2 linked regions of the Variovorax terrae genome follow. The protein of the gene in region 1 interacts with the protein of each later gene in a pairwise test. Links are inferred from orthologs where the notes say so. Each region holds a gene or a part of one and is shown on either strand. Other genes may lie near its edges.

Region 1 (14,493 bases):
GCGCAGCAGCAGCAGGCTGCCCAGCCGGTGGACGGCCAGCGCGGCCAGCACCGCCAAAGCGGCGGCGAGTGCCGTGCCGAGCCAGGGGGAAGACAGCAGGAAGTCAGTCATGCAGGGGGCCTGTGGGCGTTTGCACCCGAGCGGCGGCCAGCCGCAGCTCGCCGGCCATGTCGCAGGCCAGTCCGAGCCGGCGCAGCAGGGCCGGGGTGAGGTTGTCGGGCAACTGCTCGGGCGCGGGCATCAGCGCGCTGTCGACGGCCTGCGCCGGGCCGGCGGCCGGAGGTGCCGCGCCGGCCGCTGGCAGCCCGGGCGAAATCAGCGCGTGGTCGATGCGCTGCGCGGCCAGCGCCAGGGCCGGCTGCGCCTCGTCCATGTCGAGCTGGCCGCGGCGCAGCATGAGCAGCGACTTGATCGCGGTGAGCTGGGCCAACAGCTGGTAGCTGCGCGCCTGCAGCGCTTCCAGCGGCTCCAGCGGCGGGCGCACCGAGCGCGGCTCGGCCAGCACGCGGCCGGTGGCCTGCACCAGCGCGGAGAGGCTGTCGTAGGCTTCGCGCCGGGCCAGCCGCCAGTCGAGGTCGGGCTGGCGCGCCTGTCCCAGCGCCAGCGCGAGCCGGGCATGGCGCGCCTGGGCCGCCAGCGTGCGCTGCACCAGCCCCGGGATCTGGCGCCGCTCCCAGGACGGCAGCACGTAGCTCAGGGCCCAGGCCAGCACCGCGCCCAGCAGCGTGTCGGCCAGCCGCTCGGCCAGCGCGAAGCCCGGGCTGATGCCGCCCATCAGCAGATGGGCCTGCAGCATGCCCGAGACCGTGGCGGCGATGGCGGTGAACAGGTAGCGCTTGATGGCGAAGGCGTGGGAGATCGCCGTGCCCAGCGCCACGAACAGCAGCAGGGCCATCGGCTCGGGGTGGGCGGACAGGATCAGCATCACCAGCACGCAGCCCAGCAGCGTGCCGCCGACGCGCGCGTTGCGCCGCTCCACCGTCTGCGCCAGGTTGGCGCGCAGCACCACGGCGATGGTGATCAGGATCCAATATTTGTGGGAAGCCCAGGGCAGGTGCAGCGACACGGTGTAGCCGACCCCGATGGCGAGCGCGGCGCGCAGCGCGTGGCGCAGCGTGGGCGCGTACCAGCTGAGCTGGCCCAGCAGCGGCTTCCAGGACCAGAGGGTGGGGCTCACGAACAGCTGCCAGCTCGAGCGCACATTGGCCAGCTCGGGCCGCACGTCGCCGCGCGCGAGGGCGGCCATCTTCACGGTTTCGTCGTTGATGTGGCCGATGCGGTCGGTCAGGCTGCCCAGCAGCGCGCCGGTGCCGGGCTGCTCGCTCGCGGCCGCGCCGGCGGCCTGCAGGCGGGCCAGCGCGGGGCGCAGGTCGGCAACGGGCTGCGGCGTGCGGCCCAGCAGCAGGCTGGTGGCCAGTGCTTCCAGGCTGGCGGCCAGCGCGAGCAGGCTCTGCTCCAGCGCCGGCAGCCACTGGCCGTCGTCGTGGCGGCTCAAAGCGTCCAGGTCGAGCTCGCAGGCCAGCAGGTGGTCGCGCGCCTCCAGCACCGCCAGCAGCATGCCGGCCAGCCGTTGCCGGTGCGGCTTGGTGGGCGATTCCAGCACCACGTCGCGCGTGCTCTGCAGCAGGTCGGCCAGCGCGGCCTGCTGGCGCAGGACGTCGGCCAGCAGGGCCTGCTGCGCGGCGGGGCTGTCGGTCTGCGGGTCGAAGCGCCGGGCCTGGGTGCGCAGCAGGCTGGCCAGGCCGAGCAGGCAGTCGGCCAGCAGCTGCACGCGGTAGCGCGTGTTGAGCAGGTGGGCGGTGAGGACGGCATAGACCAGGTAGAGCGCGCCGCCGGCCAGGAACCAGCCAGTGCGCATCAGCGCCTGGTCGGGGTGGCCCGGCGGTGTGGCCATGGAAAACAGCATGGAGAACATCAGCGAGAAGCTGATCGGGCCGCCGCGCTTGCCCCAGGCCATGCCCATGAAGGCGAGGAAGGTGCCGGGCACCAGCACCAGGCCGAGCTCCAGCGGCTGCTGCTGCACCAGCTGGACCGCGAGGAACAGCGGCGCGCCGAGCGCCGGGGCCGGCAGCATCTGCATGAACTTGCGCCGCTTGGGCGAGGGCACGTCGGGCAGGCTGGCGACCAGCACGCCGACCGAGGCAGCGGAGGCGGCCGACAGCCCGTCCAGCGCGTAGACGCCCAGCACGATGAGCACCAGGCCCACCGCCACCGAGAGGCCGTTGGTCACGTACTGGCTGAGGGCAAGGCGCAGCCAGTCGAGCAGGGGAGCGTGCAGCCGGAGGCGCCCGCCAGCGGGGCTCGCCGGGTTCGAGGTGGGGCTCCTGTCGGCCAATGGCGCCTCGCCGCCGGGGGTCAGGCCTGCGGGGCGTCGCCGGCGGCCTTGCTGCGCACGCGTGTGAGTTTGCGCACGGGCGCGGCGGCCGGCGTTTCAGTGGGCTCGGAGCCGTCGGCGGCCGGCGCCTCGGCGGCGTGCGCGCGTGCGGCGGCCTCGGCCACCTGCATCTTGTCGGCCACGCCGGCGAAGCGCGAGTGCTTGGCCAGCAGCGGCACCAGCTGCCCGTAGATGCGGGGGTTGCCGGCCAGGCATTCCTTCTGTTCGAGGAAGTTGGACTCGCCGGTGAAGTTGCCGACCAGGCCGCCGGCCTCGGTCACCAGCAGCGAGCCGGCGGCCACGTCCCACGGCGACAGGCCGGTCTCGAAGAAGCCGTCGGTGAAGCCGGCGGCCACGTAGGCGAGGTCGAGCGCGGCGGCGCCGGGGCGGCGCAGGCCGGCGGTGCGCTGCATCACGTCGGACATCATCTGCAGGTAGTTCTGGAAGTTGTCGCCCGGGCGGAACGGAAAGCCGGTGGAGATCAGGCATTCCTTGAGCTGGGTGCGCTTGCTCACGCGGATGCGGCGCTCGTTGAGGTAGGCGCCGCGGCCCTTGGTGGCGGTGAACAGGTCGTTGCGCGTCGGGTCGTAGATGACGGCCTGCTCGACCTTGCCCTGCACCGCGAGCGCGATGCTCACGCAGTAGACCGGAAAGCCGTGGATGAAGTTGGTGGTGCCGTCCAGCGGGTCGATGATCCAGACGAATTCGGAGTCGCGCGCGCCATGCTCGCGGCCCGATTCCTCGGCCCAGATGCCGTGGCCGGGGTAGGCCGTGAGCAGGGTCTCGATGATGGTCTGCTCGCTGGCCTGGTCGATTTCGGTGACGAAGTCGTTGACCTGCTTTTGCGAGATGCGCACCGCCTCGACGTCGAGCGCTGCGCGGTTGATGATGGCGCCGGCGGCGCGGGCGGCCTTGATGGCCACGTTGAGCATGGGGTGCAGGTTGGCGGACGACATGAATTGTGAAGGGGTTGCGGAGGCGGCTTCGGGCGCTGCCTCCCACGGACCAGGAGCGGGGAGGGCCGGTCCGGCGATGCGGGCGGCGACAATACCCCGATTTTAACTCCGGCCCCGCTGGGCCCGCCCTTCTCCCCGATGAAGACCCGTTTTATCCTGATCAACACCAGCCATGCCGGCAATGTCGGCGCCGCCGCGCGGGCCATGAAGGTCATGGGTTTCGACGACCTGGTGCTGGTGGCGCCGCGCTGGCCCAACGTGCTGCGGCGCGAGGAGACCATCCAGCGCGCCAGCGGCGCGCTGGACGTGCTGGAGCGCGCGCGCATCGTGGACACGCTGGATGAGGCGCTGGACGGCGTGACGCACCTGTGCGCCACCGCCATGACGCCGCGCGACTTCGGCCCGCCCACGCGCACGCCGCGCGAGCATTTCGAGACGCTCGGCGGCACGGGGCATTCGGTGGCCTTTTTGTTCGGCTCCGAGCGCTTCGGCATGAACAACGACGACGTGTACCGCTGCCACGTGGCCCTGAGCATCCCGACCAATCCGGACTTCGGTTCGCTCAACCTGGGCGCGGCGATCCAGGTGATCGCCTACGAATGGCGCCTGGCGCTGGGCGGCTTCGCGGTGCGCGAGGCCACGCCGCCCGCGCTCCATGCCGATGCCGCCCAGGTGGCCGGCATGCTGGCGCACTGGGAGCAGTCGCTGGTGGACATCGGCTTTCTCGACCCGGCCTCGCCCAAGAAGCTGATGCCGCGCCTGAACCAGCTCGCCAACCGCGCGCAGCTGACCCAGGAGGAAATCCATATCCTGCGTGGTGTCGCCAAGGCCATGTCGCAAGCGGCGGCAAAGACAAAGCTATAGACTGCGCCTCATATCGTCATCACCCAAAGTCATGTTCTCCCGTCTCCGCTCCGACATCGCCTGCATCCTCGAACGCGATCCTGCCGCGCGCAGCACGTGGGAGGTGCTGACCTGCTACCCGGGCCTGCACGCGATCATGCTGCACCGGCCGGCGCACTGGTGCTGGCACCACGGGTTCAAGTGGCTGGGGCGCTTCATCTCCCATGTCTCGCGCTGGCTCACGGGCATCGAGATCCACCCCGGCGCCACGATCGGCGAGCGCGTGTTCTTCGACCATGCCATGGGCGTGGTGGTGGGCGAGACCGCCGAGATCGGCGACGGCTGCACCATCTACCAGGGCGTGACGCTGGGCGGCACCTCGCTCTACAAGGGCGCCAAGCGCCATCCCACGCTGGGCAGGAATGTGGTGGTGAGCGCCGGCGCCAAGGTGCTGGGCGGCTTCGTGGTGGGCGACGGCGCCAAGATCGGCAGCAATGCCGTGGTGATCAAGCCGGTGCCCGCCGGCGCCACCGCGGTGGGCATCCCGGCGCGCATCATCCCGTCCAAGACCGGCGAGAGCGCCGACGTGACGCCGGCGCAGACCAAGTTCTCGGCCTACGGCATCACGCTGGAGGACGACCCGCTGTCGCAGGCGATGAAGGGGCTGATCGACAACGCCTCGTCGCAGGAGCACCAGATCGCGCTGCTGTGGCGGGCGATCGAGGCGCTGTCGGCCAGCCGGGCCGGCACCGACTGCGTGCCCGACGATGCGGCGCGCCGCGAGACCTTCGAGGCCGACAAGCTCACGCAGCTCGTCGGCAAATAACCAAAAAAGCTATTATTTTTGTAGCATCAAACGACCGCGGGGCCTGGACCTCGCGGTGTTTTGAGGCTCAATTGAGGCGCTGCAGCGGGCTTGCGACATCGAACACCGTGGTGCCCCAGTTGCCCGGCAGCTGGAAGCGGTAGGTTTCGCTGGGCCGGCTCTGGCCGCTGGCGTTGACCAGCCGGAACCGCACGTAGTACACGGTCGAAGCGTCCAGCGTGCCCAGGTTCCACAGCGGCGTGGTCAGCGTGTCCTGGCGCACCCTGCGCGTGAACGCCGCGTCCAGAGCCAGTTCGGCCTCGATTTTGGTGAACACGGCGTCCGGCGCCACGCCGAAGTTCAGCAGCGTGTCGCCGTTGAGGGCCCGGATGCCGGTGTTGCCGACCGGCCAGCGGCCGTCCCGGACTGCGATCAGCTTGACGGCGTCGAAGCCTTCCAGGCCCTGGCCGTCGATGCCGCGCACGCGCGCATACCAGTCGCCAGGCGTCAGGCCGGCGAGTTCCACGCCGGGGCCGGCGGCCTTGAGGTCGCGCACGATCTTGTCGAATTTCGCGTCGCTGGCCACCTGCACGCGAAAGGACGAAGCGCCTTCCAGGCTCGGCAGCGGCCACAGTCCCTGCGGCAGCTGTACCTCGGCCGGCACGCCGGCGAGGTCGGGCGCCCGCAGCAGCTGCACCACGTTCACGGCCTTCTGCGCGGGGTTGATCACGGCGCCGGTGCCCTGCGGCAGGTCGGCGCCGCTTTGCTGGGCCGGGTTGTCGGCGCGCACCAGGCCTTCGGTCACCTCGGTGCGGGCCAGGCGCTCGGCGGAGTTGTCGTAGGCCACGCGGAATTCGGTGCCGCGCACGCCCACCAGCGAGGTCGGCGTCTCGACCTGCAGCGGCGCGGCGCGGCGGGCGACCTTGGACGCCAGGGTCTCGATGGCGCCCTGCGACAGGCGGATCAGCCCCGAAAACCAGTTGCTGGAGCCGCTGGCCGACGCATCGCGCAGCGCGTAGTCGCGGCTGGTCACCACCTCGGCCAGCGTGTTGGGCAGCAGTTTCACGCGCGAGCCGTCGTGCAGTTCGACCACGGCCGAGCTGTTGGCGCCGACCTGCAGGCGGCTGCCTTCGCCGATCGCGCTGCCGGTGGCGGCTGCGCTGCCCCCGAGCTGCACGTCGCCCTCGGCGCTGACCAGCGTGCCGGCGGCCGGAGCCGAGCGCAGCAGGCGCAGCGGAATCTCCAGGCGCTGGCCCGGCTTGATGAAGTTGGGGTCCTTCATCTTGTTGAAGCGGGCCACCTCGTTCCAGTCGCTGGGCCGGTGGAGCATTTCGCGCGCCAGCACGATGAGCTTGTCGGAAGGCCGGACGGTGTAGGGCAGGCTCGGTTCGGCGGCCCAGGCGGCGCTGCCGGATGCTATCAAAATTGCAGCTAACAATGACCGTGGGATGCGGACTCCGGGTCGGTTGATCTCTGAATTGAGGGGGCTCCAGCAGTTCATGTGGTGTTCCTGGGGGTCAGGGGGGAGGGCGAAGGGCGGATTTGGGTCGGAAGGCCTTGCACACCGCCGGATGGGTTTCCATGTAGGGGCCACCGATCAGGTCGATGCAATAGGGCACGGCTGCGAAAATGCCGGCCACGAGGACGTCTCCCTGATCGCTTTTTAAGCCCTCCAGGGTCTCCTGGATCGATTTGGGCTGGCCGGGGAGGTTGATGATGAGACTTCTGTCACGGATGACGGCGCATTGGCGCGACAGAATCGCCGTCGGCACGAAGCGCAGGCTGATTTGCCGCATCTGCTCGCCGAAGCCCGGCATCTCCTTGTGCGCCACGGCCAGCGTGGCCTCGGGCGTGACGTCGCGCAGCGCCGGGCCGGTGCCGCCGGTGGTCAGCACCAGCGAGCAGCCGGCGTCCACCAGCTCGACCAGGGTGGCGCTGATGACGGCCTGCTCGTCGGGGATCAGCCGCGCCTCGAAGCTGAGCGGGTTCTGCAGGGCGCGCGCGAGCCAGTCCTGCAGCGCGGGCAGGCCCTTGTCCTCGTAGACGCCGCTGGAGGCGCGGTCGCTCACCGAGACGATGCCGATCTTTACCGGGTCGAAGCCGCTCATGGGGCGGCCTCGCCGCCGAGCTGCCCGCGCACCAGCTGGAAGATCTCGCGGTAGGCGCGGCCGTGGCGCGGCGCCTCGCCCGGCCGGGCCGGCTTGGCGTCCTTGCGCGCCTGGCGGATCAGGGCGCGCAGCTGCTGGGTGTCGGTATCGGGGTGCGCGTTGAGCCACAGGCCCAGCGCCTCCTCGCTGTCGATCAGGTTGTCACGCCATTGCTCGGCCTGGTGCAGCGCCAGGGTTTCGCTGGCCGAGCCCCGGTGCTGCTCGTCGAGCGCGGCGCGCACGGTGTCTAGGGTCTCGGGCTCGAGCTTGCGCATGAGCTTGCCGATGAACTGCATCTGGCGCCGCTTGCCCTCGAAATTGGTGATGCGGCGGGCCTCGGCCAGGGCGTCAACGAGTTTCTCGGGCAGGGCGAGCCGGGCCATCAGGTCGGCGCGCAGCGTGAGCAGGTCTTCGCCCAGCGACTGCAGCTCCGTGCTTTCGCGCTTGAGGTCGGTCTTGCTGAGCTCGTCCGTGCCCTTGAGCTCGCGCTTGAGCTCCAGGTCCAGCTCGCTGCCTTCGGCGACGAACTGGCCTCTCACAAAATAGCCTTTTTTCGGTTTACGTGACATGGGGTAAGGGGTACATGGCGGCGGCGGCGCCGCACCGGCAAGTATCATAGCCGTCGATATGAAAAAACCCGTTCCCAGCGCCGCCAGCGGCTTCAGCTACAGCCGCCCGTTTTTTGAAGAGCTCGTCGACACCGCCCTGGCCCACGCCAGGAAGCTGGGGGCGACCGATGCCGGCGCCGAGGCGTCCGAGGGCTGCGGCCTGAGCGTGAGCGTGCGCAAGGGCGAGCTCGAAACCGTGGAGCGCAACCGCGACAAGTCGCTCGGCGTCACCGTCTACCTGGACGGCCGCCGCGGCAACGCCAGCACCTCCGATTTTTCCCATGCCGCCATCGAGCAGACGGTGCAGGCGGCCTACGACATCGCCCGCTTCACCGCTGTCGACCCGGCCGCCGGCCTGCCCGACGAGGCCGACATCGCCCGCACCCAGACCGAGCTCGACCTGTTCCACCCCTGGGCCATCACCAGCGAGGAGGCCGCGCAGCTCGCGCTGGCCTGCGAAGAGGCCGCGCTGCGCACCGACCGCCGCATCACCAACAGCGAAGGCGCGGGCGTGTCGGCCCAGCAAAGCCATTTCTTCAGCGCCCACACGCACGGCTTTCGCGGCGGCTACGCCAGCTCGCGCCACTCGATCTCGGTGGCGCCGATCGCCGGCAAGGGCAACGACATGCAGCGCGACGCCTGGTACAGCTCGATGCGCTCGCCCGACGAGCTGGCCTCGCCCGAGGCCGTGGGCCGCTATGCGGCCGAGCGCGCCCTGAGCCGCCTGAAATCGCGCAAGATCGCCACCACCGAATGCCCGGTGCTGTTCGAGTCGCCGCTGGCGGCCGGCCTGCTGGGCGGCTTCGTGCAGGCGGTGAGCGGCGGCGCGCTGTACCGCAAGAGCAGCTTTTTGCTCGACTCGCTGGGCAAGCAGGTGTTCCCCAAGCACATCGACATCGACGAAGACCCCTTCATCCGGCGCGGCAAGGGCAGCTCGCCCTTCGACGAGGAGGGCGTGCAGGTGCGCCCGCGCCAGGTGGTGGCCGGCGGCCGCGTGGAAGGCTACTTCCTGAGCAGCTATTCCGCGCGCAAGCTCGGCATGAAGACCACCGGCAACGCCGGCGGCTCGCACAACCTCACGCTGCGCTCGCGCCACACGAAACCGGGCGACGACCTGGAACACATGCTCCAGAAGCTCGGCACCGGCCTGTTCGTGATCGAACTCATGGGCCAGGGCGTGAACTACGTGACCGGCGACTACTCGCGTGGCGCCAGCGGCTTCTGGGTGGAAAACGGCGAGATCGCCTTCCCGGTGCAGGAAATCACCATCGCGGGCAACCTCAAGGACATGCTCAAGGGCATCGAGGCGGTGGGGGCCGATGCCTACAACTACGGGGCCAAGACCGTGGGGTCGATCCTGGTGAACCGGATGAAGGTGGCGGGCAGCTGAAGCCAGCTTGCGGGGCCATGAGGAGGACCTGCTTTCATCCCTTGAAGACAAAAGAGGGCGAGCCATGAGCAAGACGAGAACCATCCTGTCCATCCTGGCGTGGGGCCTGGCCGCATCGGCCGCGCAGGCGCAGGCGCCGGCGCCCGCCGCTGCGGCCGCGTCCGCGCCGCGGCATCCCTGGCAGGCGGCCCTGCCTGGCCTGACGGCCGAGGCCTACTTCACCAACATGGAGCCGGGCATGAAGATCGAGACGCCATTCGTCGCGAAGTTCGGCCTCTCGGGCGGCTGGGGGCTGGCGCCCATCACCCAGCCGGTGCAGGGCAAGGGCGGCCACCACCACCTGCTGGTCAACCGCGAGCTGCCGCTGGACTTCAAGCAGCCGCTGCCGTTCAACGACCAGTACATCCACTTCGGCAAGGGCCAGATGGAAACCGTGCTCACGCTGCCGCCCGGCAGCTACAAGCTGCGCCTGCTGCTGGCTGACGACAAGCACCTGCCGTACTTCGTCTACAGCAAGCCGCTGAACGTGACGGTGACGAAGAAGAACGCGGGCATCGACCCGCAAAGCCTCACGAAGAAGGGCATCAGCCTGCTCAACCTGGCCGACAACGCCAAGCTCAAGCCGCCGTTTCGCGTGCAGTTCCACGCCTCGGGCCTGAATGTGGCCCATGTGTCGCAGCAGGAAAAGGAGACCGGGCATTTCCGCCTGAGCCTGCATCCCAAGGGGGCGGCCAAGCCGGTGGAGCTGGATTTCACCGAAGGCCAGACCGAAGTCTGGCTGGCACCGCCGCGCGGCGACTATACGCTGCGGCTTGAATTGCTGGACAACGTGAATCCGGGCAAGGCCCTGGCCGAGGCGGTGTCGGTGCCGATCCTGGTGGAGTAGGGCGGGTTTCGCGCGAGCCGGTGCGTTGCCAGGCCTCGGGGGGGGATGGGAGTCAATCGATCTTGATCGACGCGTCCTTGATCAGCCGGGCCCAGGTGTCCGACTGTGCGTCCAGCCACTTCTGGTAGTCGGCGGCGCTGCCCGGCTGGAACTCGGCTTTCAACTGCACCAGGCGCTTGCCCATCTCGGGCGAACTCAGGAGCTGGTTCACCGCGGCGTTGATCCGGGTGACCGTTTCCGCGGGCGTGCCGGCGGGGGCGAACAGGCCCTGCGAGATGAAGGACTCGAATCCGGCGAGGCCGGCCTCGGCCATGGTCGGCACCTCGGGCGCGAACGGCGAACGCCTGGCCGATGCGATCGCCACGGCCTTGAGCTTGTTGCCCTTGATGTATTCGGACACCGCCGGCAGGCCGCTGAACATCATGTCCACCTGGCCGCCCAGGAGGTCGGTGAACGCCGGGCCGCTGCCCTTGTAGGGCACGTGCGTGAGCGAGAAGCGGCCCAGGCGCTGCATCATCACCGCGGTCAGATGAGTGCTGCTGCCGTTGCCCGATGAGGCGATCGTGAGCTTGTCGGGCGACTGCTTCGCGGCGCGCACGATGTCGGCCATGCTGGCGTAGGGCGAGTGGGCCGGCACGACCAGCACGTTGGCAAAGCGCGCGACATCGATCACCGGCTGGAGCTGGCTGCTCTTGTAGGGCAGGCTGGGGTACAGGTGCGGGTTGATGGCGTAGGCCGACGCATCCGACAGCAGCAGCGTGTTGCCGTCGGGTTTGGACTTGGCCACATAGTCCGCGCCGATCACGCCGCCCGCGCCCGCGCGGTTTTCCACGATCACCGTGGCCTTGAGCGTCTCGGACAGGCCGGGCGCGATCAGCCGGGCGAACAGGTCCGATCCGCCGCCCGGGTTGAACGGCACCACGATTTTCATGACGGTCTTGGACTCCTGTGCCGCGATGGGCAGCACGGCGGCGCCCATGCACAGGGCGGCCAATCCTTTGAACAACAGTTTTTTCATAGCGTTGAAGTCTCCTTTTTGGTAAATCGCATCGGGGAAGGGGGCGTGCAGGCACTCAGTACGCGGCGCTGGGGCGGCCTGTGTCGGCCACGGGCTGGCCGCCGAAATCGGTACGCAGCTTGCGCGCCGCGCTGGCGAACAGCAGCACGTCCACGCCCACGGCCACGAAGGTGCAGCCCAGCTCGAGGTAGCGCCGCGCCAGAGCCGGGTCGGAAGTCAGCGTGCCGGCGGCCTTGCCGCTGGCGATGATGGTCTTCATGGCGCCCTCGATGGCCGCCTGCACCTCGGGGTGGCCGGGGTTGCCGCGATGGCCCATCGAGGCGGCGAGGTCGGCCGGGCCGATGAACACGCCATGCACGCCGTCCACGGCGCAGATGGCTTCGAGGTTCGAGAGCGCCGTGGTGGTTTCGGCCTGCACCAGCAGGCAGATTTCGTCGTCGGCCACGGCCAGGTAGTCGCTGCGGCTGCTCCATTGCGAGGCGCGGGCCACGGCGCTGCCCACGCCGCGCACGCCCCGGGGCGGGTACTGCGTGGCGGCCACAATGGCGCGGGCTTGGCTTGCCGTGTCCACCATCGGCACCAACAGCGACTTGGCGCCGATGTCCAGCATCTGCTTGATGAGGGCGGTGCGGCCTTCCACCACGCGCACCACGGGCTGGCTGGGGTAGGGGGCTACGGCCTGCAGCGCGGCCAAGGTGCCGCGCAAGTCATTGGGGGCGTGCTCGCCGTCAATCAGTAGCCAGTCGTAGCGCGCGGTGGCGGCGGCTTCGGCCAGATACGGGTCGGCCATCGACAGCCACAGGCCGATCTGGGGCTGGCGCGCGGCCAGGGCGGATTTGAAGGGGTTGTGTGCGGGCATGATTTTTGGGATTCAGAGCAGGTGGCCGGCAGGCAGGGGCCGGCCAGCCAGGTGGTCCACGAGGTTGTGGGCGGTGATGGTTGCCACGCGCAGCGCGGCCTGGCGCGTCACGCCGGCCACGTGCGGGGTCAGCAGCACCTGCGGCAACAGGGTGAGCGCATGGCCGGGCGGCAGCGGTTCGGTGTCGAAGGTGTCGAGCCCGGCACCGGCCAGGTGGCCGCTCTGCAGCGCGGCGACGAGCGCGGCCTCATCGACGACAGGGCCGCGCGCGGTGTTGACCAGCAGGCTGCCCGGGCGCAGCAGCGCCAGCTCGCGCGCACCGATCAGGCCGCGCGTGCGCTCGGTCAGCGGGCAGTGCAGGCTCAGGATGTCCAGCTGCGGCAGCAGGCGGTGCAGATCGGGCTCGCAGGCCAAGCCATCGGCCTGCCCTGGCGGGCGCAGCACCAGCACCTGCGCGCCCAGGGCCGTGGCCAACTGCGCTGTGGCGCGGCCGATGGCGCCGTAGCCGATGATGCCGACCGTCGAGCCGCGGAAGTCCCGCCCCTGCCAGCTGCTGCCGGCCCAGTGGCCGGTGCGCACCTGGCGGTCGAGCTGCGGCAACTGGCGCACGAGGGCCAGCATCAGCGCCAGCGCATGTTCGGCCACGGCCGGGGCATTGGCGGCCAGCGCCACAGCCACGGCCACGCCTTGCGCGCGGGCGGCCTCCAGGTCCACGCTGTCCACGCCCGCGCCGTTCTTGGCGACGATGCGCAGCGCCGGCGCGGCGCGCAGCACCTGTGCCGTCACGGGCTTGGAGCCGCGCAGCACCAGGGCCTGGGCGCTGGTTTGCGCCAGCCGCGTGGCCAGGCTGTCTTCAGTGATCGGCTCGGCCATGAAGTGGAGCTGCCCGCCGGCGGCCTGGACCAGCGCCTGGGCTTCGGGCGCCCAGTGCTCGGCGGTGACGAGAACGTGAAAAACGGGAGTGGTCATGGCGTGCCTCAGTCCAGCTGCCCCTGGCAGACGTACTTGGTGTGCAGGTAGTCGTCGAGCCCATGGGTGGAGCCTTCGCGGCCGTAGCCCGATTCCTTCACGCCGCCAAAGGGCGCGGCCTCGGCGGCCAGCGCGCCTTCGTTGATGCCGACAATGCCGCTCTCAAGGGCATCGGCCACGCGCCAGATGCGGCGCGCGTTCTGGCTGTAGAAGTAGGCGGCGAGACCGAAGGGCGTGTCGTTGGCGGCGGCGATCACTTCGTCTTCGCTGTCGAACACGGTGAGCGGCGCCACGGGGCCGAAGGTTTCCTCGCAGGCGCAGGCCATGGTGGCGTCGGCGCCCGTGAGCACCGTGGGCGCGTAATAGGTGGGGCCCAGCTGCGTGAGGCGCTGGCCGCCCGTGAGCACTTTCGCGCCCCTGGCCACGGCGTCGTTGACGTGGTGCTCGATCTTCTCCACGGCGCGGTCGTTGATCATGGGGCCGATCTGCGAGGCCGGGTCGCTGGCCGGCCCCACTTTCAGCGCTGCCACGCGCGCAGCAAGCTTGCCGGCGAAGGCGTCGAACACGCCGCGCTGCACGAACACGCGGTTGGGGCACACGCAGGTCTGGCCGCCGTTGCGGAACTTGGCAGCCATGAAGCCGTCTACGGCCGCGTCGATATCCGCATCCTCGAACACGATGAAGGGCGCGTTACCGCCGAGTTCGAGCGAGAGTTTCTTGAGCGTGTCGGCACTGCGGCGCGCCAGGTGCTTGCCCACGGGCGTGGAGCCGGTGAAGGTGATCTTGCGCACGCGCGGGTCGTCGAGCCACACATCCACCACCTCGGGCGTCTTCCCGCGCGAGGCGGTGACGATGTTGAGCACACCCGGCGGCACGCCCGCCTCGTGCGCCAGCAGCACCAGCGCGAGCGAGGTGAGGGGCGTGTCCTCGGCGGGCTTGCAGACCACGGTGCAGCCGGCGGCCAGCGCCGGTGCGATCTTGCGCGCGATCATCGCGGCCGGGAAGTTCCACGGCGTGATGGCGGCCACCACGCCCACGGGCTCGCGCAGCGCGAACATGCGCCGGCCCGGCACGGGCGCGGGAATCACCTCGCCGTTCATGCGCGTGGCCTCTTCGCCGAACCACTCGATGTAGCTGGCGGCATAGGCCACCTCGCCCTTGCCTTCGGCCAGGGGCTTGCCCTGCTCCAGCGAGATCAGCGCGCCCAGGTCGTCCTGGTGGGCCAGCACGAGGTCGTTCCAGCGCTTGATGAGTGCGGCGCGCTGCTTGGCCGACAGCTTGCGCCAGGCGGGAAAGGCCGCGTGCGCGGCGTCCAGCGCGGCGCGCGCCTCGGCGGCGCCCGAGTCGGGGACGCAGGTGATGGCGGCGCCGGTGGCCGGGTCGGTGACGGGGAGCACGGCGTCCGCCGCAGGCTGCCACTGGCCGCCGATGAAGTTGGCGCTGCGGATCAGCTCGGGGCGGGTGAGGGTCAAGGGCATGGATTTCAGGGAAAGAGGCCGGCAGCGCTGATGCATCAAGCGCTGACTGCTATGTTTTCAGGAGTTGTCAACTGACGATGCCCAGGTGCCAGGGCACGAATTCGTGGTCGCCCAGGCCCAGGGCCTCGCTCTTGGTGGCCTCGCCGCTGGCATGGCGCAG
Region 2 (14,405 bases), 540 kb from region 1 along the record:
GCCGCACAGGGCCTGATTCTTGGCGTGAGCGAGGGCACCTCCGGCGGCCTGGACCATGCCCAGGTGATCGCCAAGTACCAGGGCCTGGCCGACGTGATCGGCAAAAGCATCAAGCAGAAGGTCAGCGTGGTGTTCATCCGCGAGTTCTCGGCGCTCGAGGAAGGCATGAAGACCGGCCGCTTCGACTTCGTGATGGCCCGCCCCAGCGACTACCCGGCGCGCGGCCTGCGCGACTACGGCTACCACTACGTGGCCAGCGCCCGGCCCGACGGCCGCTGCCACATCATCGTGCCCAAGGACTCGCCGATCAAGTCGCTGGCCGAGATCAAGGGCAAGCGCATCGCCCTGCCCGAAACCGCCGCCTACATGACCAAGTTCTGCCGCGCCGAGCTGCGCGACCAGGGCATCGACCTGGCCCGGGAGAACGTGCAGTACGTGCGCGAGCAGGGCGCCGTGGTCTTCTACCTGGAGAACCGCTTTGCCGACGTGGGCGGCGTGGCCTCGTACTCGGGCGTCGCCAAAAAATGGGAAAAGGACGGCCACCGCGTGCTGCACAAGAGCGTGGCGCAGCCCTATTTCCCGCTGATCGCCAACCGCAAGCTGGCCACGCCCCAGATCGAGGCCATCCAGAAAAACCTGCTGGGCCTGCCCGAGGACGAGGCCGGCCAGGCCGTCCTCAAGTCCATCGGCATCCAGGCCTTCGACACCGGCAGCGAGCAGCGGCTGCGCGAACTGCTCAAGTGGCTGGGGCTGTAGGCCCTAGGTCTTCTTGCGCGCGCGCGGATGCGCCGCATCGTAGGCGCGCGCCAGGTGCTGGAAGTCGAGCCGGGTGTAGACCTGCGTGGTGGTGATGTTGGCATGGCCCAGCAGCTCCTGCACCGCGCGCAGGTCGCCGCTGGACTGCAGCACGTGGCTCGCGAACGAGTGGCGCAGCATGTGCGGGTGCACCGGTGTGGCGAGGCCAGCCTGCAGGCTGCGGCGCTTCAGGCGCTGCCAGATCGACTGGGCCGTCAACCGCGTGCCGTGGCGGCCGATGAACAGCGCGGGCTGTTCGGACAGGGTGCCGCGCAGCGCCAGCCAGTGCTGCAGCGCCTCGAGCGCCTGGGCCCCCACCGGCACCGCGCGGCGCTTGCCGCCCTTGCCCAGCACATGCGCTTCGCCGGCCTGCAGATCGACCCAGCCGCGCGCCGCGCTGCCGGCCACGGCGTCGAGCCCCACCAGCTCGCCCACGCGCAGGCCGCAGCCGTAGAGCAACTCCACCATGGCCGCATCGCGCGCCTCGAGCCAGGGATCGTTGTCGTCGTTCTGGTAGCCCGCGAGCTGCACGGAGTCGTCCACGCTCAGCGCCTTGGGCAGCGGCCGGGCCGCCTTGGGGGCCCGCACATCCTGCACCGGGTTGCTGGCGATCAGGCCCTGGCGCCCGAGCCAGGTGTAGAAGCCGCGCCAGCCCGAGAGGATGAGCGCGATGCCGCGTCCGCTGCGGCCGCCGCCATGCATCTGCGCCACCCAGCGGCGGATATGGGCGTTCTGCACCTGCAACAGCTCGACGCCGGCCTGGGCCGCGTGGCCGCTGAGTTTCTGCAGGTCCAGCGCATAGAGTTCGACCGTGCGCTGCGCCAGGCGCTTTTCCACGCGCACATGCTCGAGGTAGCGCTCGACGAGAGATGCCTCGGCAGCGCCCATGCAGGCTACCGCAGCCGCGACAGCGCGGCGCTGGCCAGCTCGGCGATGCGTTCCAGGAAGTCGGTGCCCATGCCGCTGTGAAAGCGCTGCGGATCGGGCGAGGCCAGCACCAGCAGGCCGAACGCGGGGCCGGGGCTGTTGATGGCGCCGGCGCGCAGCGGGACCAGCGCCAGCGACATGGCCAGGGCCGAGTCGTCAAGCCAGTTGACGGGCTCGAACCCCGAGTTCACGCCGCAGTACGGCATGGTCAGCGAGGAGGCGAAGGTCTTGGCATCGTCGCTCACGCCCTGCGCGAAGGCTTCGCCGGCAAAGGCGCTGTCCACGCCCCAGACCTTGATCGCCACCTGCGGCACCAGGAACTGCTCGCGCAGCTCGACCAGGATCTGGGCCGGCAGCGCGCGCGCCTCGGGCGTGAGGAACAGGTTGCGCGCCCAGCGCTGCAGCTTGTCGGCAATGATCATGTTCTCGTTGCCGTGGCGGATCATGTCCATCACGCGGTGCTCCAGCGCCTTGATCTTCTCGCGCAGCATCTCGGCCTGACGCTCCTGCAGGCTCACGGCGCGGTTGCCGTGCGGGCTGGTCATCTGCACGCTGGCCAGCAGCTCGGCGTGGCGCTCGAAGAAGTCGGGCGTGTTCGCCAGGTAGTTGGCGATGTCGTCTTCGGTGATGGGGTTCATGGCGTTGATGTTCATGGGTTGTCGGGGATGTCGATGTCACCTGCAAAAACCGTCACGGCCGGGCCGGTCATGCGCACCGGGCTGTCGCCGCCGGCCCACTCGATGGTCAGCCGCCCGCCGCGCGTGTCCACGTCGACGCGCGCGTCCAGCAGCCCGAGGCGGATGCCGGCCACCACCGCGGCGCAGGCGCCGGTGCCGCAGGCCAGCGTCTCGCCGGCGCCGCGCTCGTACACGCGCAGCCGGATGTGGCTGCGGCTCAACACCTGCATGAAGCCCGCGTTGACGCGCTTCGGAAAAGCCGGGTGCCGCTCGATCAGCGGGCCCTGCGCCGCCACCGGCGCGCTGTCCACGTCGTCCACGAGCTGCACCGCATGCGGGTTGCCCATCGACAGGACTGCTACGGAAACGATAGCAGGGTTGGTCCGTGCGTCAAGGACCAGCGGCCATTTCTGCCATGAACCGGCGGCCTCGGGCGTGAGGCCGGCCGCATCGAAGGGCACGCGCGCCAACTCGAAGATGGGCGCGCCCATGTCCACCGTGACGCGGCCGTCGGCATCCATGCGCGGCTCGATCACGCCGCTGAGGGTCTGCACCCTCACCGCCTCCTTGGCGGTCAGGCCCTGCTCGCGCACGAAGCGCACGAAGCAGCGCGCGCCATTGCCGCACTGCTCGACCTCGCCGCCGTCGGCGTTGTGGATCACGTATTCGAAATCGACGTCCGCGCTGGGCGCGGGGCGCACGGTCAGGATCTGGTCCGCGCCCACGCCGAAGTGCCGGTCGGCCAGGAAGCGGTACTGGGCCGGGCTCAGACCCAGGCGAGCGCGCGTCTCGTCGAGCACCACGAAGTCGTTGCCCGCGCCCTGCATTTTGGTGAAGCGGATTCGCATGGACGGGATTATCCCCCGTCCCCCGCGCGACCCGCGGGCCCGGCGCGGGCTGACCATAATGCAGCATGGTCCGCCCTTCCCAACTCCTGCACTCCCAGCGCGAGCCCGTGCCCACCCGACCCGCCGCCACCGTGCTGCTGCTGCGCGACACGCCGCAGGGCATCGAGGTGCTGATGACGCGCCGCTCGATGACGGCCAGCTTCGCACCCGGCGCCTATGTGTTTCCCGGCGGCGGCGTCGACGCGGCCGACAGCGCGGCGCACGCCATCGCGGCGCGGCGCCCGACGCAGAGCGAGCTGCACCTGACCCAGGCCATCGCCGCGATCCGCGAGAGCTTCGAGGAACTCGGCATCCTGCTGGCCCGCCATGCCGACGGCCGGCCGGCCAACGCCGCCGACATCGCCGCGCTCGACCGCAAGGCGCCGTTCGCCGCACAGTGTCAGGCGCGCGGCCTGACGCTGGCTGCCGACCAGGTCTTCGTGCTGGCCCACTGGATCACCGACCGCGACCTGCCGCGCCGCTTCGACGTGCCCTTCCTCGTGGCCCGCATGCCCGAAGGCCAGCAGCCGGTGGCCGACGAGGCCGAGCAGTTCGAGCCGGTCTGGGTGCGCCCGGTCGACGCGCTGGCGCGGCACCGGGCCGGGCAGTTCTTCATCATCTTCCCGACCATCCGCACGCTGGAGCGGCTGCAGGCTTTCCAGAGCGTCGATGAGGTGCTGGCGGCCTGCGCCAGCGAGCAGCCGCTGTGGACCAGTTGCCCGCGCGCCGGTTTCCTGGCCGGCCGCGAGGCGCGCTACATGGAGCACGAGATGCCCTACGGCGAGCTGGAGCTGGTCAGCCCCGACGGCCAGATCGTGCACCACCTGGACTGGCAGACCGAGCAGCCGGTGGCGCTGCTGAAGAACGTGCAGCGCCTCACGGCCCCCAACCCCGGCGTGATGACCGGCCCGGGCACCAACAGCTACCTGGTGGGGGACCCGGCCAGCGGCTACATCGCCATCGACCCGGGGCCGGACGACGCCGCGCACCTGGAGCGCCTATGGCGCGCGGTCAAGGGCGACATCCGCCTGATCGTCTGCACCCATTCGCACCCCGACCACTCGCCCGGCGCCCGGCCGCTGCAGGCCCTGTGCGCCGGCAAGCCGCCCATCCTCGGCCTGCCGTCGGCGCCCACCGCGCGCAGCGCCAGCCATTTCGTGCCCGACCGGGTGCTACAAAATCAGGAGCACCTGGTGACGCAGGGACAAGGACTCCCGCACACTTTGAAGGTGATTTTCACGCCCGGGCATGCCGCCAACCACCTGTGCCTGGTGCTGCTCGAAGACGGCCTGCTGTTCTCGGGCGACCACATCCTCAACGGCAGCACCACCGTGGTCGATCCGCCCGACGGCGACATGACGGCCTACCTCGAATCGCTGGACACCCTGAGCGCCGCCTGCGGCGAGCACGGCATCGGCTTCATCCTGCCGGCGCACGGCCATGTGCTGGGCCACGCCCGCCAGGCCATCGCCCACCTCAAGGCGCACCGCCTGAAGCGCGAGGCAAAGATCATCGCCGCGATGCAGGCCCGCCCCGGCGGCACGCTCGACGAGTGGGTCGAACTGGCCTACGACGACGTGCCGCCGCGCATGTGGCCGGTGGCGGCGCGCTCGCTGCTGGCGCACGTGGAGCGCATCCAGTCCCTGCAAGGCACCCCATGACGGCTCCCGCCCGCCCGCCGGCGGAGGCCGGCACCCGGCTCGCCAAGCGCGTGGCCGAGCTCGTGCCCTGCTCGCGCAGCCAGGCCGAGCAGTACATCGAGGGCGGCTGGGTCCGCGTCGACGGCGAGGTGGTCGAGACACCGCAGTTCCGCGTGCTGGACCAGCGCATCGAGATCGACCCGCAGGCCCGCCTCGCGCCGCTGGAGCCGGTGACGCTGCTGCTGCACAAGCCGCCGGGCTTCGACGCGGCCGACGGCCCGCGCCCGGCCGGCCAGCTGCTCATGGCGGCCAGCCACGCGCAGCCGCAGGACCGCTCGGGCATCCGCCCGCTCAAGCGGCATTTCATGCAACTGCAATGCGTGACGCCGCTGGAGACCGGGGCCAGCGGCCTCGTGGTGTTCACCCAGGAATGGCGCGTGGCGCGCAAGCTCACCGAGGATGCGGCGCTGGTGGAGCACGAGATCATCGTGGAAGTGGCCGGCCCGGTCACGCCCGAGACGCTGGCCCGGCTCAACCACGCCCCCGCCGGCGGCCGGGGCGCGCCGGCGCCCCGGGTCAGCCTCAACCAGCAGACCGCGGCCGGCACCCGGCTGCGCTTTGCCGCCAAGGGCCACACGCCGGGCCAGATCGCCTGGCTCTGCGGCGAAGCCGGGCTGCAGGTCACAGGCATGAAGCGCATCCGCATCGGGCGCGTGCCCCTGGCCAGCCTGCCCGCGGGCCAATGGCGCTACCTCGCGGCGCACGAGCGGTTCTGACGGCCTGCTTTGGCGGCAGGCCCTGGCCGTGGCGGCCTGAAGAAAAAGTGTGAAGTCCGCCGTAAGCCGGATTCTGTGCGTCGGGGTTGCCCCCGACGTGACCGCCATTACTCTGGGCCGCGGGTCGCCCCGGCGGCTCGATGCTACCTACCCGCCAGCTCTGCGGAGCCACATCAACGCTGGCCTACTTGGTATTGCTGCGCGTAGAGATTGCCCGTTTCACCCGCACTGAAGCGGCTCGTCTCTGTTGCTCTGATCCTCACCTCACGGTGGACAGGTGTTACCTGCTACGCTGCCCTGTGCAGTCCGGACGTTCCTCCAGTGCCGTGTTTCCACGATTGCACCAGCGGCGGTCTGGCGGGCTTCACGCGGCGATTATCGCAGTACGCCACAATGGCCGTCCGCACCGCCAACCAAGGAGCCAGCAACCATGAAAGCCGACAACATCCTGCAGACCATCGGCGCCACGCCGCACATCCGCCTCCACCGCCTGTTCGGCGGCGGCGCGAACGTCTGGGTCAAGTCCGAGCGCGCCAATCCCGGCGGCTCGATCAAGGACCGCATCGCGCTGGCGATGGTGGAAGACGCCGAGGCCTCCGGCGCGCTGAAACCCGGCGGCACCATCATCGAGCCGACCTCAGGCAACACCGGCATCGGCCTGGCCATGGTGGCCGCGGTCAAGGGCTACAAGCTGGTGCTGGTGATGCCCGACAGCATGTCGGTGGAGCGCCGCCGCCTGATGCTGGCCTATGGCGCCACGTTCGACCTGACGCCGCGCGAGAAAGGCATGAAGGGCTCGATCGCCCGCGCCCAGGAGCTGGTGGCCGCCACGCCCGGCGCCTGGATGCCGCAGCAGTTCGAGAACCCGGCCAACATCGACGTGCACATGCGCACCACGGCGCAGGAGATCCTGGCCGACTTCCCCGAAGGCCTGGACGCGCTCGTCACCGGCGTGGGCACGGGCGGCCACATCACCGGCTGCGCCCGCGTGCTCAAGGCCAAGTGGCCAAAGCTCAAGGTGTTCGCGGTGGAGCCCACCGCTTCGCCCGTGATTTCGGGCGGGCAACCCTCGCCGCACCCGATCCAGGGCATCGGCGCCGGCTTCATCCCGAAGAACCTGGACGTGAGCCTGCTCGACGGCGTGATCCAGGTCGATGCCGAACCGGCCCGCGAGATGGCGCGCCGCTGCGCGCGCGAGGAAGGCATCCTGGTCGGCATCTCCTCGGGCGCCACGCTGGCCGCCATTGCGCAGAAGCTGCCGGAGCTGGGCGCCGGCGCGCGCGTGCTGGGTTTCAACTACGACACCGGCGAACGCTACCTGTCGATCGAAGGCTTTCTCCCGGCTTGAAGCGGCCGGCCGTATCATTGGCGGCTCCTGCTTGATAGCCACAAGCCTGCAGCCCCACGATGATCCGAATTTCAGAACTCAAGCTCCCGCTCACCGAGGCGGAATCCCCCGAGGCCGCACTGCGTGCGGCTGCCGCCCGCCTGCTGGGCCTGCCCCCTGCCGGGATCGCACGCCTGGAGGTGTTCAAGCGCAGCTTCGATGCGCGCAAGGCCGAGTTGATGGCGGTCTACATCGTCGATCTCGTGCTGGCCGACGCCTCGCGGCACGATACGCTGCTGGCGCAGTTCAAGGACCACCCTCACATCGGCGCCACCCCCGACATGGCGTGGCGCGCCCCGGTGCAGGCGCCGGCCGGCCTGGCGCCGCGCCCGGTGGTGGTGGGCTTCGGCCCCTGCGGCATCTTCGCGGCACTGCTGCTGGCGCAAATGGGCTTTCGGCCCATCGTGCTGGAGCGCGGCAAGGCGGTGCGCCAGCGCACCCAGGACACCTGGGGCCTGTGGCGCAAGAACGTGCTCGACCCCGAGAGCAACGTGCAGTTCGGCGAGGGCGGCGCCGGCACCTTCTCGGACGGCAAGCTCTACAGCCAGATCAAGGACCCGCGCTTTCTCGGCCGCAAGGTGATGCAGGAGTTCGTGAAGGCCGGCGCGCCGCCCGAGATCCTGTACGTCGCGCATCCGCACATCGGCACCTTCAAGCTGGTGAAGGTGGTGGAACACATGCGCGAGCAGATCATCGCCCTGGGCGGCGAGATCCGCTTCGGCCAGCGCGTGACCGACGTGCAGATCGACGACGGCCCCGCGGGCCGGCAGCTGCGCGGCCTCACGGTGCTGAACCAGGCCACGGGCGCCACGCAGGAGCTGCGCGCCGACCATGTGGTGATGGCGCTGGGCCACAGCTCGCGCGACACCTTCGCCATGCTGCACCGGCGCGGCGTCTACCTCGAAGCCAAGCCGTTCTCGATCGGCTTTCGCATCGAGCACCCGCAGGGCGTGATCGACCGCGCGCGCTGGGGCCGGCATGCGGGCCATCCGCTGCTGGGCGCGGCCGACTACAAGCTGGTGCACCACGCCGGCAACGGCCGTTCGGTCTACAGCTTCTGCATGTGCCCGGGCGGCACGGTGGTGGCCGCCACCTCGGAGCCCGGCCGCGTGGTGACCAACGGCATGAGCCAGTACTCGCGCAACGAGCGCAATGCCAACGCCGGCCTGGTGGTGGGCATCGAGCCCGCCGACTACCCCAGCGACCCGGCTGCGTTCGCCGCCGCGCTGGGCGAGGCCTTCGCCGACCCGGCACCGCCCCCCGGCCAGCCGCATCATCCGCTGGCGGGCATCGTGCTGCAGCGCCAGCTCGAATCGCGCGCCTACGTGCTGGGCGGCGGCACCTACGAAGCGCCGGGCCAGTTGGTGGGCGACTTCATCGCGGGCCGGCCCTCCACCGCCCTGGGCAGCGTGCTGCCGTCCTACAAGCCGGGGGTGAAGCTCGGCAACCTGCACGAGGCGCTACCGCGCTACGCGATCGAGGCGATGCAGGAGGCGCTGCCGGTGTTCGGCCGCAAGATCCGCGGCTACGACATGCCCGACGCCATGCTCACCGGCGTGGAGACGCGCACCTCGTCACCGCTGCGCATCACGCGCGGCGACGATTTCCAGAGCCTGAACCTGCGCGGCCTCTACCCTGCCGGCGAGGGCGCGGGCTATGCGGGCGGCATCCTCTCGGCCGGCGTGGACGGCATCAAGGTGGCCGAAGCCGTGGCGCGCAGCGCGCTGGGCGCGGCCTGAGCCCAGGCCTCAGCGCGGCGCCCAGTGGCCGCCGTGGAAGCGCCAGTTGCCGCCCGGCCCCTGCACCCAGCGGTGCGGTGTCCAGGCATAGCCCGGACGCGGCGGCACGGCCCAGTAGCCCGGACGCCAGGCGTAGCGCCCGCCGCCCCATTGCCAGAAGCCGTTGATCCAGACGTAGCCCACCGCCGGGGCCACCGTGACGGTTTCCTGGATCGGCATGGGCGGCGCCATCGGCGCCTCCACCACCGGGCCGGCTTCACCGACCATGGGCGCCGGCGCCACGGGCGCCACCACGCAGCCCGAGAGCCAGAGGCTGCCCGCGGCCACCGCCGCCACGGGCAAGAGGCCGCCGCAGCGGCGAAGAATCGGGGTCAGCACAGGCATGAGGATCTCCTTGGAGGGTTCATGCCTGCACAACGGCCCGCCGGCCGCCGTGTTGACGCGCTTCGGTGAAGCGGCCGTAAAGCCTGTGGGCAAATTGTGTCGCTCAGCCCTGCGCGTTCTGCAGCGCGGCGATGCGCTGCTCGATCGGCGGGTGGGTGGAGAACAGCTTGCCGATGCCGCCCGCGATGCCCATGGCCGAGACGCTCTTGGGCAGCTCGCCCGGGTGCATGCCGCCCAGGCGGGCCAGCGCGTTGATCATGGGCTGCCTGCGGCCCAGCAGCTGGGCCGAGCCGGCGTCGGCGCGGAACTCGCGCTGGCGCGAGAACCAGGCCACCACGATGGCCGCGGCGAAGCCGAGCACGATGTCCAGCACCAGGGTGGTCACCATGTAGCCGATGCCGGGGCCCGAGGAGCGATCGTCGTTGCGGCGCAGGAAGCTGTCCACCGCGTAGCCGATCACGCGGCTCAGGAACACCACGAAGGTGTTCATCACGCCCTGGATCAAGGTCATGGTGACCATGTCGCCGTTGGCGATGTGGGCCACCTCGTGGCCGATCACGGCCTCGACCTCCTCGCGCGTCATGCCCTGCAGCAGGCCGGTGGACACGGCGACCAGCGCCGAGTTCTTGAAGGCGCCGGTGGCGAAGGCGTTGGGGTCGCCTTCGAAGATGCCGACCTCGGGCATGCCGATGCCGGCCTTGTCGGCCAGGCGGCGCACGGTCTCGACGATCCAGGCCTCGTCGGCCGTCTGCGGCTGGTTGATCACGCGCACGCCGGCGCTCCACTTGGCCACCGGCTTGCTGATCAGCAGCGAGATGATGGCGCCGCCAAAGCCCATGATGAGCGCGAAGCCGAGCAGCGCGCCGAGGTTCAGCCCGTTGGCCGTGAGGTAGCGGTTGACGCCCAGCAGGCTGGCCACGATGCCCAGCACCGCCACGACGGCGACGTTGGTCAGTACGAACAAGAGGATGCGTTTCATGAATTCTCCATGGGGTGAATGGGCCGCGGCCCTTGGCGCAGAAGATGGGGCCTTCGGGCGCCTTCTTCAAGTCATGCCGGCCGCAGGATCTGCCTTGTTGTATGGATGATTGTGGCCCTGCGGAGGGCGGAACACGAGTGAGTCATCATAGAAGGAAAAGTTCTCGTTTTCCGCCCACCAGCCGGGAATGCCGAGCACCGGCAGCGGCGCGAACGGCTTGGCCGCCAGCGCGGCCGGCGCCAGGCTGGCGGCCAGCCGGTCATCGAGGTCTGCTCCTGATTCGATAGCACGAAATGACCGCCACACGTGGACAGTGACCTGTTTTCGTGGAAAAACCAGCTTCTCGAGCGCGGCGTGGCCCACCACGCGCAGCTCGGCCTCGGCCCACAGCGGGCGCAGCACCACGAACAGGCGGTGCCAGTCCTTGTCGAGCAGCGCCTGCCACAGCGGCGGCGGCGCCTGCAGCAAGGCCGCGTTCTCGTCGAACAGCGTGAGCGCATCGCGCACCGGCCCGCGCTTCGGGCCGATGCCGTCGGCCGCGATCTGCGCGGCCTGCAGGGCATTGAGCCGCTGCTTGGTCCGCGGCAGGCCGAGCCAGCAGATTCCATTGAAAAAGTCGTGGAGGTCCGCGCGCACCGGGCAGCAGCCGCTCTCAAAAATATAGTGCTCGTAGGCCATGCCGGGCGGCAGCTCGCTTTGCGGCACGAAGCGCACCGGCGCCCTCGCCTCGCGGTTGAGCGCCTCGTGCAGCGGCAGGCCGCCGGCCACCGCCTGCGCGAGCCGCTGCCCGGGCTCGCGCCACGGGCGCAGCCAGGGCCGCGTCCAGTCGATGCCGTGCAGGGCCTGCACCGCGCGCTTCTCGCAGCCCTAGCCGCCGCGGCCCGCCTTGGCCAGCCGCTTGTCGCGCACCGCGACGGTGGATTTGCCTTCGTCGGCGACGTCGAACAGCTGCGTGGCCACCAGCAGCTTGGTCAGCGTGGCGTAGCCGTAGTTGCGGTGGTCGAACGAGGCCTGGTTGGCGATCTGGCTGCCGACCGCGCCCACGCGCGCCCAGCCGTCGTCGTCCGCCGCGGCCTGCACCGCGTTGCGCAGCAGCAGCACCAGGCGGGCGTCCTGCTTGAGCTGCGCGGTGCTCGCGCGCAGCGGCGCGGCGGCCACCGCTTCGGTGTCGGCATCGGCCGCGTCGCTGACGGCCGCGGGCCGCAGCTTGTCGAGGAACAGGAAGCGCGAGCAGGCGTTGACGAAGGGCTCGGGCGTCTTCTGCGCGCCGAAGCCGTAGACCGCCGCGCCCTTGGCGCGCAGGTGCATCACCAGCGGCGTGAAGTCGGCGTCGGAGGAGACGATGCCGAAGGCGTCGGGCCGGTCGGTGTAGAGCAGCTCCAGCGCATCGATCACCATGGCCATGTCGCTCGCGTTCTTGCCCTTGGTGTAGTCGAACTGCTGCATCGGGCGAATCGCGTGCTCGTGCAGCACCTCTTCCCAGCCCTTCAGCTCGTTCTTCTTCCAGTTGCCGTAGGCGCGCCGGATGTTGGTCTCGCCGAAGGTGGACAGCTCGTTGAGGATCAGGTCGATCTTCGAGGCCGGCGAGTTGTCGGCGTCGATCAGCAGCGCGACGCGGGATTTGCGCTCCATCAGGCGCTCCCGTGGCGGACCAGCTTCCAGGGCAGCGCCTCGCCCGCGCGCAGCGGCTTGAGCTCGGCCTCGCCGAAGGCAAAGCTCTCGGGCGGCGTCCAGGCTTGGCGGCGCAGCGTGATGGTACCGCTGTTGCACGGCAGGCCGTAGAAGTCCGGGCCGTGAAAGCTGGCGAAGCCTTCGAGCTTGTCCAGTGCGCCGGCGTTGTCGAAGGCCTCGGCGTACATCTCGATGGCCGCATGCGCGGTGTAGCAGCCGGCGCAGCCCGTGGCGTGCTCCTTGAGCTGCGCGGGATGCGGCGCGCTGTCGGTGCCGAGGAAGAACTTCGGGCTGCCGCCGGTGGCGGCCTGCACCAGGGCCAGGCGGTGGGTTTCGCGTTTCAGCACCGGCAGGCAGTAGTAGTGCGGGCGGATGCCGCCGGTGAAGATCGCGTTGCGGTTGTACAGCAGATGGTGCGCCGTGATGGTGGCCGCGGTGTGCGGCCCCGCGCCGGCCACGTACTGCGCGGCTTCCTGCGTGGTGATGTGCTCGAACACGATCTTGAGCTCGGGGAAGTCGCGGCGCAGCGGAATCATCTGCTGCTCGATGAACACGGCCTCGCGGTCGAACAGGTCGATCTCGGGCGAGGTCACCTCGCCGTGCACCAGCAGCAGCAGGCCGGCGCGCTGCATGGCCTCGAGCGTCTTGTAGGTCTTGCGCAGGTCGGTCACGCCGGCATCGCTGTTGGTGGTGGCGCCCGCGGGGTAGAGCTTGAGCGCGACCACGCCGGCATCCTTGGCGCGCGCGATTTCATCGGGCGGCAGGTTGTCGGTGAGGTACAGCGTCATCAGCGGCTCGAAGGCCAGGCCCTCGGGCACGGCGGCGCGGATGCGCTCGCGGTAGGCCACGGCCTGCGCCGCGGTGGTGACCGGCGGCTTGAGGTTGGGCATGATGATGGCGCGGCCGAACTGGGCGGCCGTGTGCGGCACGACGGCGCGCAGCGCCTCGCCGTCGCGCACATGCAAGTGCCAGTCGTCGGGGCGGGTCAGGGTCAGGGAATCGCTCATGGCCTGATTGTCGCACCCGGGCGGCCGGCTCCGGCCCGCTGGCCGGGTCAGCGAGTTCACCCGAACGCTATCAAATCAATAGCGAGAAATGACCGCAGCGCCTGGACCTCGGGCCTGTTTGGCCCTGATTTCGGCGGCAACGCGGCCTACAGCGTGTAATCGCCGCTGGCCTCGGGCTGGAACAGGATGTCCAGCACGCGGCCCGACGCCTGCTGGCCGTCGGGGGTGGTCCAGCCGGCCAGCGCGCCCACCGGCAGGCCCAGCAGGCTCGCGCCCACCGGCGACAGCACCGAGACGAAGCCGGTGGCCGGCTCGGCGTCGCGCGGGTAGCACAGCGTGATCTTGCGCTGCGTGCCGGTGGCGAGGTCCGCCAGCAGCACCTGCGAGTACATGGTCACCACATCGGCGGGCACTTCGCGCGCCGGCACGAGGTCGGCGGCATCCAGCACCGCCGCGATGGCGCTGCCGGCCTGCTCGCGCGGCAGCAGCTTGCTGATGCGGGTGTGGTCCAGCTCGGTGAGCGTGCGCATTTCTTGGACAGATGACAACATGGAAAGCTCTCCTGAATCGATCAGGCCCGGAAAAAGCCTCCGGGCAGGCGGCGCCTGGGAGGTCGGCCCGGTGATCCAGAGAAGCGCTTGGGGGAAGGAAGAGGAAGGGGGATCGCCGGGCTCAGGACTGTGCGACCGGCGGATGGAGCAAGGGAGCCGCGGCCGCGCGCGCGCAGGCCAGCGCCGCCAGCGACTGGGCGCGGGCGGAGCAGGAGGCAATGGCGGACAGGCGGCTCACGGCGAAACGCATGGCCGCATTGTAGGCCGGCCCGCGTCAACCTGCACGGGCCAGGGCCTTGCAGTCAGTGCTGCAGGATCTTGTTGAGGAAATCCTTGGTGCGCGCCTGGCGGTTCTCCGGGTGATTGAAGAACTCGTCCTTGGAGCAGTCTTCCAGGATCTTGCCGCCCACGTCCATGAAGATCACGCGGTTGGACACCTTGCGCGCAAAGCCCATCTCGTGGGTCACGCACATCATGGTCATGCCTTCGTTGGCCAGGCCCACCATCACGTCGAGCACCTCGCCCACCATTTCTGGGTCGAGCGCCGAGGTGGGTTCGTCGAACAGCATCACGATCGGGTCCATGCTGAGCGCGCGGGCGATCGCCACGCGCTGCTGCTGGCCGCCCGAGAGCTGGCCCGGGAACTTGTCCTTGTGCGCCATCAGGCCCACGCGGTCGAGCATCTTGAGGCCGCGGGCCTTCGCGTCGTCGGCGCTGCGGCCGAGCACCTTGATCTGCGCGATCGTGAGGTTCTCGGTCACCGACAGGTGCGGGAACAGCTCGAAGTGCTGGAACACCATGCCGACGCGGCTGCGCAGCTTGGGCAGGTCGGTCTTGGGATCGTGCACGGCCACGCCGTCCACGAAGATCTCGCCCTTCTGGAAGGGTTCGAGCGCGTTGATGGTCTTGATCAGCGTGGACTTGCCCGAGCCCGACGGGCCGCACACCACCACCACTTCGCCCTTCTTGATGTCGACGGAGCAGT

The links.
Region 2: the proteins of cysE (region 1) and cysK interact in binary tests that used the Escherichia coli proteins (3 or more experiments, as listed by UniProt). The link is inferred for Variovorax terrae from one-to-one orthologs.

What each region holds. Positions count from the first base shown.
Region 1 is NZ_JALGBI010000001.1:959,627-974,119, forward strand. Bases 3,258-6,112 are described here. They hold cysE (serine O-acetyltransferase), read left to right. Parts: upstream 3,258-4,225; coding sequence 4,226-4,999; downstream 5,000-6,112. Other genes in these bases: MMF98_RS04505 (inositol monophosphatase family protein), read right to left, coding at 3,258-3,330; MMF98_RS04510 (RNA methyltransferase), read left to right, coding at 3,469-4,194; MMF98_RS04520 (FecR domain-containing protein), read right to left, coding at 5,067-6,112. Also shown: MMF98_RS04495 (mechanosensitive ion channel family protein), read right to left, coding at 1-111; MMF98_RS04500 (FUSC family protein), read right to left, coding at 104-2,335; more of MMF98_RS04505, read right to left, coding at 2,356-3,257; more of MMF98_RS04520, read right to left, coding at 6,113-6,479; mog (molybdopterin adenylyltransferase), read right to left, coding at 6,496-7,086; ribosome biogenesis factor YjgA, read right to left, coding at 7,083-7,694; metalloprotease PmbA, read left to right, coding at 7,753-9,123; MMF98_RS04540 (DUF4399 domain-containing protein), read left to right, coding at 9,188-10,009; MMF98_RS04545 (Bug family tripartite tricarboxylate transporter substrate binding protein), read right to left, coding at 10,062-11,027; hpaI (4-hydroxy-2-oxoheptanedioate aldolase), read right to left, coding at 11,083-11,886; MMF98_RS04555 (NAD(P)-dependent oxidoreductase), read right to left, coding at 11,899-12,855; MMF98_RS04560 (NAD-dependent succinate-semialdehyde dehydrogenase), read right to left, coding at 12,864-14,333; MMF98_RS04565 (UxaA family hydrolase), read right to left, coding at 14,401-14,493.
Region 2 is NZ_JALGBI010000001.1:411,816-426,220, reverse strand. What follows is about bases 5,325-8,091. They hold cysK (cysteine synthase A), read left to right. Parts: upstream 5,325-6,132; coding sequence 6,133-7,050; downstream 7,051-8,091. Other genes in these bases: MMF98_RS01895 (NAD(P)/FAD-dependent oxidoreductase), read left to right, coding at 7,110-8,091; MMF98_RS01910 (RNA pseudouridine synthase), read left to right, coding at 5,325-5,702. Also shown: MMF98_RS01935 (phosphate/phosphite/phosphonate ABC transporter substrate-binding protein), read left to right, coding at 1-756; MMF98_RS01930 (tyrosine recombinase XerC), read right to left, coding at 760-1,683; MMF98_RS01925 (DUF484 family protein), read right to left, coding at 1,689-2,360; dapF (diaminopimelate epimerase), read right to left, coding at 2,372-3,247; MMF98_RS01915 (MBL fold metallo-hydrolase), read left to right, coding at 3,313-4,947; more of MMF98_RS01910, read left to right, coding at 4,944-5,324; more of MMF98_RS01895, read left to right, coding at 8,092-8,828; MMF98_RS01890 (YXWGXW repeat-containing protein), read right to left, coding at 8,838-9,212; protease HtpX, read right to left, coding at 9,316-10,191; MMF98_RS01880 (DUF3025 domain-containing protein), read right to left, coding at 10,258-11,031; MMF98_RS01875 (NYN domain-containing protein), read right to left, coding at 11,059-11,823; pyrC (dihydroorotase), read right to left, coding at 11,823-12,869; MMF98_RS01865 (GreA/GreB family elongation factor), read right to left, coding at 13,016-13,420; MMF98_RS23605 (hypothetical protein), read right to left, coding at 13,542-13,670; MMF98_RS01860 (amino acid ABC transporter ATP-binding protein), read right to left, coding at 13,723-14,405.